Regions from separate parts of the Bradyrhizobium sp. F1.4.3 genome, predicted to be linked through region 1. Evidence: predicted binding sites of a transcription regulator. Region 1 holds the regulator's gene; the other holds the start of a gene.
The links. Region 1 encodes PhoB, which activates phosphate uptake and scavenging genes when phosphate is short. Its sites were predicted from a motif close to TGTCATNNANCTGTCAT; they were not measured.

Region 1 (4,886 bases):
CTATCTCAGCCTGTTCAACGCCGCGCTGATCCTCGCCATCATGGTGCTGCCCTTCATCACCTCGATCTCGGTCGACGTATTCAAGACCGTGCCGCCGGTGCTGAAAGAGGCGGCTTACGGCGTCGGCTGCACCACCTGGGAAGTCGTCCGCAGCGTGGTCATCCCCTACACCCGCGTCGGCGTCATCGGCGGCGTCATGCTGGCGCTGGGACGCGCGCTCGGCGAGACCATGGCGGTGACCTTCATCATCGGCAACTCGTTCCGCATCTCGTCGTCGATCTTCGCGCCGGGCACCACGATCTCGGCGGCGATCGCCAGCGAGTTCGCCGAGAGCGACGGCCTGCACCAGTCCGGCCTGATCCTGCTCGGCCTGCTGCTGTTCGTACTGACGTTCTTCGTGCTCGCGGCAGCGCGGCTGATGCTGATGCGGCTGGAAAAGAAGGCGGGGAATTGACGCCATGAACCCGATCTATTCACGCCGCCGCCGCAAGGACATCGTCGTCCGCGGGCTCTGCATCGCCGCCGCCGCCTTCGGCGTCACCTGGCTCGCGCTGATCCTGATCACGCTGCTTTACAACGGCCTGGCCGGTCTCAACGTCCAGCTCTTTACTGAGAACACGCCGCCGCCCGGCTCGACCGAGGGCGGCCTGCTCAACGCCATCGTCGGCTCGCTGATCATGACGGTGCTCGGCGTCGGCATCGGCGCGCCGCTCGGCATGTTCGCCGGCACCTATCTCGCCGAGTACGGCCGCAACGACAAGCTGACCTCGGTGATCCGCTTCATCAACGACATCCTCTTGTCGGCGCCCTCGATCATCATCGGCCTGTTTATCTATGGCGCCGTGGTGGTGCCGATGCGCGGCTTCTCGGCAATCGCGGGCGCACTGGCGCTCGCCGTCATCGTGATCCCGGTGGTGCTGCGCACGACCGAGGACATGCTGCTCCTGGTGCCGAACGCGCTGCGCGAGGCGGCCTCCGCGCTCGGCCTGCCGCGCTCGCTGGTGATCAAGCGCATCGCCTATCGCGCTGCGCGCTCCGGCCTCATCACCGGCGTGCTGCTCGCAACCGCCCGCGTCGCCGGTGAAACCGCGCCGCTGCTCTTCACCGCGCTGTCGAACCAGTTCTTCAGCCTCAGCCTGAACAAGACGATGGCGAACCTGCCGGTCACCATCAACAACTTCGTGCAGAGCCCCTACGCTTACTGGAAGCAGCTGGCCTGGAGCGGGGCGCTGCTCATCACCCTGACCGTGCTTGCCCTTAACATTGGCGCGCGCATCCTTGGCGCCGAGAGGACCGCAAAATGAGTGATCTTTCCGTATCAATGAGCGCGGCCGGCGGGCTTCCCCAGACGCCAACGCTGCCCGAGGCGCCGGCCAAGGTGACGGTGCGCAATCTCAATTTCTATTACGGCGAGCACCATGCGCTGAAGAACATCAACCTGGCGCTCGGCACCAACCGCGTCACGGCGTTCATCGGCCCGTCGGGCTGCGGCAAGTCGACCCTGCTGCGCATCTTCAACCGGATGTACGATCTCTATCCGGGCCAGCGTGCCACCGGTCAGCTCATGCTCGACCAGACCAACATCCTCGACACCAAGCTCGACCTCAATCTGCTGCGCGCGCGGGTCGGCATGGTGTTCCAGAAGCCGACGCCGTTCCCGATGACGATCTACGAGAACATCGCCTTCGGCATCCGCCTCTATGAGAAGATCTCGAAGTCGGAGATGGACGGCCGTGTCGAGAAGGCGCTGCGGGGCGGCGCGCTCTGGAACGAGGTCAAGGACAAGCTCAACGCCTCCGGGCTGTCGCTCTCCGGCGGCCAGCAGCAGCGCCTCTGCATCGCCCGCACGGTCGCGGTGCGGCCCGAGGTGATTCTGTTCGACGAGCCCTGCTCGGCGCTCGATCCGATCTCGACCGCCAAGGTCGAGGAGCTGATTCAGGAATTGTCCGAGAACTACACGATCGCGATCGTCACCCACAACATGCAGCAGGCGGCACGCGTCTCCGACAAGACCGCCTTCATGTATCTCGGCGAGCTGATCGAGTTCGACGACACCAGCAAGATCTTTACCTCGCCGACCGATCGGCGCACGCAGGACTACATCACCGGCCGCTTCGGCTGAGGAGACAGGACATGGGTTCCGAACATACCGCAAAGGCCTTCGACACCGACCTCCAGGAACTCACTCGGCTGGTCGCCGAGATGGGCGGCCTCGCCGAGCGCATGATCGTCGATTCCGTCGATGCGCTGATCCGCCGCGACGTCCCGCTCGGCCAGCGCGTGGTCGCAACCGACGTCGAGATCGACGCGCTTCAGAAGAAGATCGAGGAGCGCGCCGTGCTCACCATCGCGCGCCGCCAGCCGATGGCGATCGACCTGCGCGAGATCGTCGGTGCGATGCGCGTCGCGACCGATCTCGAGCGCATTGGCGACCTCGCCAAGAACATGGGCAAGCGCGTCGCGGCGCTGGAGACCGATTTTCATCCGCTCAAGCTGTTCCGCGGCCTCGAGCACATGACCGACCTCGTGCAGCAGCAGGTCAAATCGGTGCTGGACGCCTATGCCGCGCACGACCTGCCGGCGGCGATGGCGGTGTGGAAGGGCGACGAGGAAGTCGACGCCATCTGCACCTCGCTGTTCCGCGAGCTCCTTACCTACATGATGGAGGATCCGCGCAACATCTCGTTCTGTATCCACCTGATGTTCTGCGCCAAGAACATCGAGCGGATCGGTGACCACGCCACCAATATCGCCGAGACCGTGTTCTACATGATCGAAGGTCAGGCGATGACCGACAAACGCCCGAAGGGTGATATGACGACCTTCGCCACGACGGTTCCGAATACTTGAACACTTAAGGAGCGACGACCCGATGGGCGCACGCATTATGGTGGTTGAGGATGAGGAAGCTCTCACCGAGCTGCTTCGCTACAACCTGGAAGGCGACGGCTATGACGTCGAGACGGTGATGCGCGGCGACGACGCCGACACCCGCCTCAAGGAGCACATCCCCGACCTGATCGTGCTCGACTGGATGCTGCCGGGCCTCTCCGGGATCGAGTTGTGCCGGCGCTTGCGTGCCCGGTCCGACACCAAGCAGCTCCCGATCATCATGCTCACCGCGCGCGGCGAGGAGAGCGAGCGGGTGCGCGGACTTGCGACCGGGGCCGACGACTACATCGTCAAGCCGTTCTCGGTGCCGGAGCTCCTGGCACGCGTGAAGGGACTGCTCAGGCGCGCAAGCCCCGAGCGGCTCGCCACCGTACTGGCTTTTGGCGACATCGAGCTCGACCGGGAAAAACGCCGCGTGGCGCGCTCGGGCCGGCCGATCGATCTCGGCCCGACCGAATATCGCCTGCTCGAGTTCTTCCTGGAGCATCCCGGCCGCGTGTTCTCGCGCGAGCAGTTGCTCGACAGTGTCTGGGGTCGTGACATCTACATCGACGAGCGCACCGTCGACGTGCATATCGGCCGCCTGCGCAAGCTGCTCAATCTCGGCCGCGAGCAGGACCCGATCCGCACCGTGCGCGGCGCGGGCTATGCGCTAGATGATCGCTTTGCGAAGGCGGAGCAGGCGTAAGGCTGGGGGCGTTGTGTTAGCGGATTGCAGCCACGTTCTCAGTGTCGTCCCGGACAAGCGTAAGCGCAGATCCGGGACCCATAACCACAGGGCGTAGTTGTTGCGCGAAGAAGGTAACCCCGAGTCTCCGTAGCCACATCTTGCAGTGGCTATGGGTCCCGGATCTGCGCGCGCTTAGGGCGCGCTTGTCCGGGACGACATCGAGTTTGCTGGGCCGTCATCGTGTGACGGCTCCATCTTGATTTCAGAACTGACTCACCGCGCGGGCTTCGGTGCCGCCCGTCGGCGATCCGCCGCCGGCTGGTACGCGACGCGCGAATGCTGGGCGCAATAGGGCAGGCCGGAGAGCGCCTTGCCGCCGCAGAAGAAGAAATCCGGGCTCGAAGGATCGCCGACCGGCCAGTGGCAGGTCGCCTCGTTCAATTCGAGCAGCGACAGCCGCTGGCTCATCGGCACCACGTTGTCGTAGGTGACCGGATCAGGCTCCACCTCGACCTCGAAGGCCTGCGCCAGCGCGGTGTTGCCGCGCGCGATCGGCCGGGTCACCCGCATCATGTGCTGCGCGGGACGCGCCTTGCGCGGCCTCGGCGCCGCCGAAGACGGGCTCTTGGCGCGGCCGGACAACCCGAGCCTGTGCACCTTGCCGATCACGGCGTTGCGGGTCACATTGCCGAGCTCGGCTGCGATCTGGCTGGCCGAAAGTCCGGCCTCCCAGAGCTTTTTCAGCTGTTCGACGCGATCGTCGGACCAGGTCAAAACCGTCATTGCACCCTTTCCTTCGTCGCGCGCCTGCCATTCTGGGGCTGCACAACGAATGCCTAAGCCTCGAAAAACCCGTGCCGTCAGAATCCCTTAAGGCTCGCCGGGCGCGCCAATAACGCCCGAACGTTTACGCCGGTACATGAGGACCTAGAGGATCAGAACTGCTGCACGAGATGTCGTATCTGACAAGCCAAACGCTACAATATGGCGTGACTCGCGCGCAAGAGTCCGCCGACTCGCTTCCACATGTTCCGTGGCCAAAACCCCGCAAATTCGTCACCGCAAGACTACGGATTCAGCGTTTCGCGAGGCTTTCCGGGCGGCATTGACACCCGTGGTGCCAAGCATAAGATGGTGGTGCGTGCCGCCCTTAAAAGGCGGCACGTTTCGTTTTCCGGGCCAGTCAATGGTGCGCTGCGTGAAGCACGTACAGGCTGTCCTCAACACCCAAGTGACCGTCATGACCAACAGCGCAGCGCCGCATTTGCTCCCCGTTTTCGCCAGGACCGATCTCGGTTTCGAACGCGGCGAGGGCTGCTGGCTG
Region 2 (4,886 bases), on a different contig from region 1:
AGGCCGCCGAGCGGCAGCGTCACGCCGCTACGCACGCTGTTCCTGCGCACGTCGATCAGTTCGAGCGAGCCGCCGCCGAGATCGCCGACGATGCCGTCGGGATGATGAATTCCCGAGATCACGCCGAGCGCCGACAGCCGCGCCTCGCGCGGTCCGGACAGGATCTCGATTTTCACCGCGCATATGCGCTCGGCCTTTGCGATGAAGTCGGGACCGTTGGAGGCGTCGCGGCACGCGGCGGTGGCGATCGCGAACACACGGCCGACCTGCATCACGCGGCACAGCGCGCGGAACCGCTTCAGCGAGGTCAGCGCCTTGTCGACGGCATCAGGGGCGAGCAGACCCGTGCTCTGCACCTCGCGTCCGAGGCCACACAGAGTCTTCTCGTTGAAGATCGGAATCAGGCTCCGCGCCAGCGCCTCGTAGACGACGAGACGAACCGAATTGGAGCCGATGTCGATGACCGCGACGCTAGCGCCACGCTTGCGCGGCCGTTTCACGGCAATCTCCGGTCAGGACTGATTGCGTTCGTTCCGGCGCGTGAGACGACGCGGCGAGGATTCCTTGAGCGACTTTCCACGGCCAGACAGACTCGGATTTGTCATGAAGTAGTTGTGGACGTTGAAAGGCTCCTCGCCCTTCGCGGTCTTCATACGCGTTGAGGACCCGTCCGGCAACAATTGCCAGCTCTGCTCATTGTCCTTCAGGTTCGCGACCATGATCTGTTCGAGGACCTGCTGATGCACCGTGGGATTCTGCAGCGGACACAGCACCTCGACGCGGCGGTCGAGGTTGCGCGGCATCATGTCGGCCGACGAGATATACACAGCCGCTTTCGCGCTCGGCAGGCCCTGGCCCATGCCGAAGCAGTAGATTCGGCCGTGTTCCAGAAAGCGTCCAATGATCGATTTGACGCGGATGTTCTCCGACAGGCCGGGGATGCCGGGCCGCAGGCAGCAGATGCCGCGCACCACGAGTTCGACCTGCACGCCCGCCTGTGATGCCTCGTAGAGCGCATCGATGATGTCGGGGTCGACCAGCGCATTCATCTTCATCCAGACCGCGCCGGGCTTGCCGTGCCGGGCGTGCTCGGTCTCGCCCTGGATGTGCTGGATGATGCGCTTGCGCAGCGTCAGCGGCGACACCGCCATCTTTTCCAGGTCGCTCGGCGCCGCATAACCGGTGATGAAGTTGAACACGCGTGCGGCATCGCGGCCGATGGTCGGTTCCGAGGTGAAATAGGACAGGTCAGTGTAGATGCGCGCGGTGACCGGATGATAATTGCCGGTGCCGGTGTGGACGTAAGTTGTGAGGCTGCCGCCCTCGCGGCGCACCACCATCGAGAGTTTTGCGTGCGTCTTCAGTTCGAGGAAGCCGTAGACGACTTGCACGCCGGCGCGTTCGAGGTCGCGCGCCCAGCGGATGTTGGCCTCTTCGTCGAAGCGCGCCTTTAGCTCGATCAGCGCGGTGACGGATTTGCCGGCTTCGGCGGCTTCCGCAAGTGCGCGCACGATCGGCGAGTTGTTGGAGGTACGGTAGAGCGTCTGCTTGATAGCGACGACGTCGGGATCGCGCGCGGCTTGCTGGAGAAACTGCACCACCACGTCGAAGGATTCATAAGGATGGTGGACGACGAGGTCTTTCTGCCGGATCGCGGCAAAAATGTCGCCGCCATGCTCGCGGACGCGCTCGGGATGGCGCGGCACGTAAGGGGTGAATTCGAGGTCGGGCCGGTCGAGCCGGGTGAGCTGCGAGAGTTCGTTCATGGCGAGCACGCCGTCGACCAGAAACACCTCGTCGTCGGCGGCCGACAGCGCGTGCTGCACGAAGCTGCGCAGCTGCTCCGGCATCTTGGCGTCGATCTCGAGCCGGATCACCGAGCCGCGGCGGCGCCGCTTCAGCGCGGTCTCGAACAGGCGGACGAGGTCCTCGGCCTCTTCCTCGATTTCGAGCTCGGAGTCGCGGATGATGCGGAAGGCGCCCTGGCCGTGGAGATTGTAGCCCGGGAACAGGCGGTTGATGAAAAGACCGGTGACCTGCTCCAGCGAGATCAGGCGCACCACCTTGCCGTCGGCCGGCAGGCGGATGAAGCGGTCGATCTTGCCGGGCATGCGGATCAGCGCGTTCATCTGCTTGCCGTCGACGGCGCGCGTGAGCTGGAGCGCGATGGTGAAGCCGAGGCTCGGGATGAACGGGAAGGGGTGGGCCGGATCGATCGCGAGCGGCGTCAGCAAGGGGAACACGTTGTTGAGGAAATAGTCCTCGAGCCAGGTCCGCTCCGCCTTGGTGACCTCCTTGCCGTCGACCAGCACGATGCCGACGCCTGCGAGCGTGCCGCGCAGGTCGGCCCAGATCGCCTGTTGGTCGGACGCCAGCTGGGAGACGGTGTGGTTGATCAGCGTGAGTTGCTCGGACGGCGTCAGGCCGTCCGGGCTGCGCTCGGCGATGCCCTCGCGCACTTGGGCCTTGATGCCGGCGACGCGGACCATGAAGAACTCGTCGAGGTTATTCGCTGAAATCGACAGGAATCGCACCCGCTCCAGCACCGGGTGGCTGGGATTGACCGATTCCTCCAGGACGCGACGGTTGAAATGCAGCCAGGAGAGCTCGCGATTGATGAATCGCTCGGGGCTGGATGCGATTGCCGGCAGGCCCTCGGGTTCCGGGGCTTTATCTTTGATTTCAACGGCTTGCGCAGAGTCCATTAGAAGTCGGTCCATCCTGTCTCGCCATACTTTGCGGCCTATGCGCAAAACCGGCGGGAGCATGTGTGAGCGCGATGACGTTTCGATGACATTGATGTTCCGCCGCCCCACGGCGTCAAGCGGCGTGAGCGCAGTCATCTGGATCAGGTGTCCCGCAGCAGCTCGGCCGCCAGGGCCCGGGTGACCGGGCGCCCGAGCCGCAGGGCCTCGCTGTCGAGCAGTTCCACGGCCTGCCGGGCGGCGGCCGAGGAGCGCTCCAGGCGGATGGCGAGGTAGCTCACCACGCTCTCGTCCACGCTGAGCTGGCGGTCGGCGCAGAATTTGACGATCAGGCCACGGAAGAGCAGGTCGTCCGGCGGCAGTAGCGAGATCACGGGGATCGTCCGAAGCCGGGAGCGGAGGTCGCGGAGCTCGACGTCCAGCGCCGCCGGCACCTCGCGTCCGGTGAACAGGATGTAGGCGTCGTCCTCACGCGCAAGGTTCATCAGATGGAAGAGCGCGCGCTCGTCGAAATCCTTCGCCTTGAGATCCTCGACCACCAGCGCGCCGGTGGCGAGCGCGCCGGGGACGGCGGTGGCGGTCAGGGCATTGGCGGTGGTGGAGCGGGCGCCGGCGTCCTCGGCCCAGATCGCGGCAAGGTGGCTCTTGCCGCTTCCTTCGGGGCCAGCGAGCCACATGATCCGGTTCGGCCATTCCGGCCAGCCGTTGATCAGGGCGAGGCCGGCGGCGTTGGCGGGGCCTTCAAGGAAATTGTCCCGGCTCAGGCTTTCCGCATGCGGAAGCGAAAACGCCAATTGTCGGGGATGAACGCGGCCTGCCACGCTTGCTTTGCTCCATGCCGGCGCGCCGGCTTCGCTTGAAGAGATTCAACTTAATCGAGCCGGAGTTGGCCTTTTGCGGGGCCGTTTCCGAGCTCATTTGGCGTCGATCGTGCTCATGTGCCTCAGCCACTCGACGAGATAGAGCGATACGGAGGAGAGCGTGAAGATCGTGACGAAGCCCATCAGGATTATATCATAGGGCGCCGCCTTGAAGCCGAAGGCAAGCGCGGCCAGCACCAAGGCCGCGTAGGCGACCTGGGCCGCTGTGTTGAGCTTGGATACCTTCGACGGCTTCATCTCGACCGGCTTGTCGAACAGCCAGGACACGATCACGGCGGCAACGATCATGATGTCGCGGGAGACGACCAGGATCACGATCCAGCGCGGGATGTCACCCCAGATGCCGAGCGCTAGGTAGATCGAGACCAAGAGCGCCTTGTCGGCGAGCGGGTCGAGCAGCGCGCCGAGCTCGCTCGTCATGTTGAAACGCTTGGCCAGGAAGCCGTCGACAGCGTCGCTGATGCCGGCGATCAGGAACACGGCAAACGCCACCTCCATTTGGCTCGACACGATGGCCCAGACGATGATCGGGACCAGCATGATGCGGCCCAGGGTAATGATATTCGGAATACTCACGCGGCGCTTCCCGGCACCCGGCCTGACCTCAAATCCGGCCCGTTTGAAGGCTGAACCGGTTGATATCTACATAGTATAGGACGGGGCGCCATGCGAGCCATTGCGCGTCCCCGGAATTCGACGTAACCAGCCGCAAACCCACTGGAAATCGGGCATGACCGACCGCAAAAACGGCCTCACTTACGCCGATTCAGGCGTCGATATCGACGCGGGCAACCGCTTGGTCGACCTGATCAAGCCGATGGTGCGCGCCACCGCACGGCCCGGCGCCGATGCCGAGATCGGCGGCTTCGGCGGCCTGTTTGACCTCAAGGCGGCCGGCTTCAAGGATCCCGTGCTGGTCGCCGCCACCGACGGCGTCGGCACCAAGGTCAAGATCGCAATCGAGACCGGCCTGCATGGTGGGATCGGCATCGACCTCGTCGCCATGAGCGTCAACGACCTCGTGGTCCAGGGCGCCGAGCCGCTGTTTTTCCTCGACTATTTTGCCTGCGGCAAGCTCGATCCGGAGGCGACCGCGGCGATCGTCGCCGGCGTCGCCGAAGGCTGCCGCGAGTCAGGTTGCGCCCTGATCGGCGGCGAGACCGCCGAAATGCCCGGCCTCTACAAGGACGGCGACTATGATCTCGGCGGCTTTGCCGTCGGCGCGGCCGAGCGGGGCACGCTGCTGCCGCGCAAGGACATCGCCGCGGGCGACGCCGTGATCGGGCTTGCTTCGTCAGGC

Region 2: a site for PhoB is predicted at 2,780-2,796, ahead of ABIB73_RS29095 (RNA degradosome polyphosphate kinase). Genes of this name have one in related genera too.

What each region holds. Positions count from the first base shown of each region.
Region 1 is NZ_JBEPRN010000008.1:92,866-97,751, forward strand. It holds gene pstC (phosphate ABC transporter permease subunit PstC) at 1-454, shown strand, start outside; gene pstA (phosphate ABC transporter permease PstA) at 459-1,304, shown strand; gene pstB (phosphate ABC transporter ATP-binding protein PstB) at 1,301-2,122, shown strand; gene phoU (phosphate signaling complex protein PhoU) at 2,134-2,850, shown strand; gene phoB (phosphate regulon transcriptional regulator PhoB) at 2,873-3,580, shown strand; gene ABIB73_RS21555 (GcrA family cell cycle regulator) at 3,836-4,345, opposite strand; gene ABIB73_RS21560 (aspartate aminotransferase family protein) at 4,803-4,886, shown strand, end outside.
Region 2 is NZ_JBEPRN010000015.1:34,948-39,833, forward strand. It holds gene ppx (exopolyphosphatase) at 1-500, opposite strand, end outside; gene ABIB73_RS29095 (RNA degradosome polyphosphate kinase) at 513-2,705, opposite strand; gene ABIB73_RS29100 (P-loop NTPase family protein) at 2,849-3,526, opposite strand; gene ABIB73_RS29105 (CDP-alcohol phosphatidyltransferase family protein) at 3,620-4,162, opposite strand; gene purM (phosphoribosylformylglycinamidine cyclo-ligase) at 4,317-4,886, shown strand, end outside.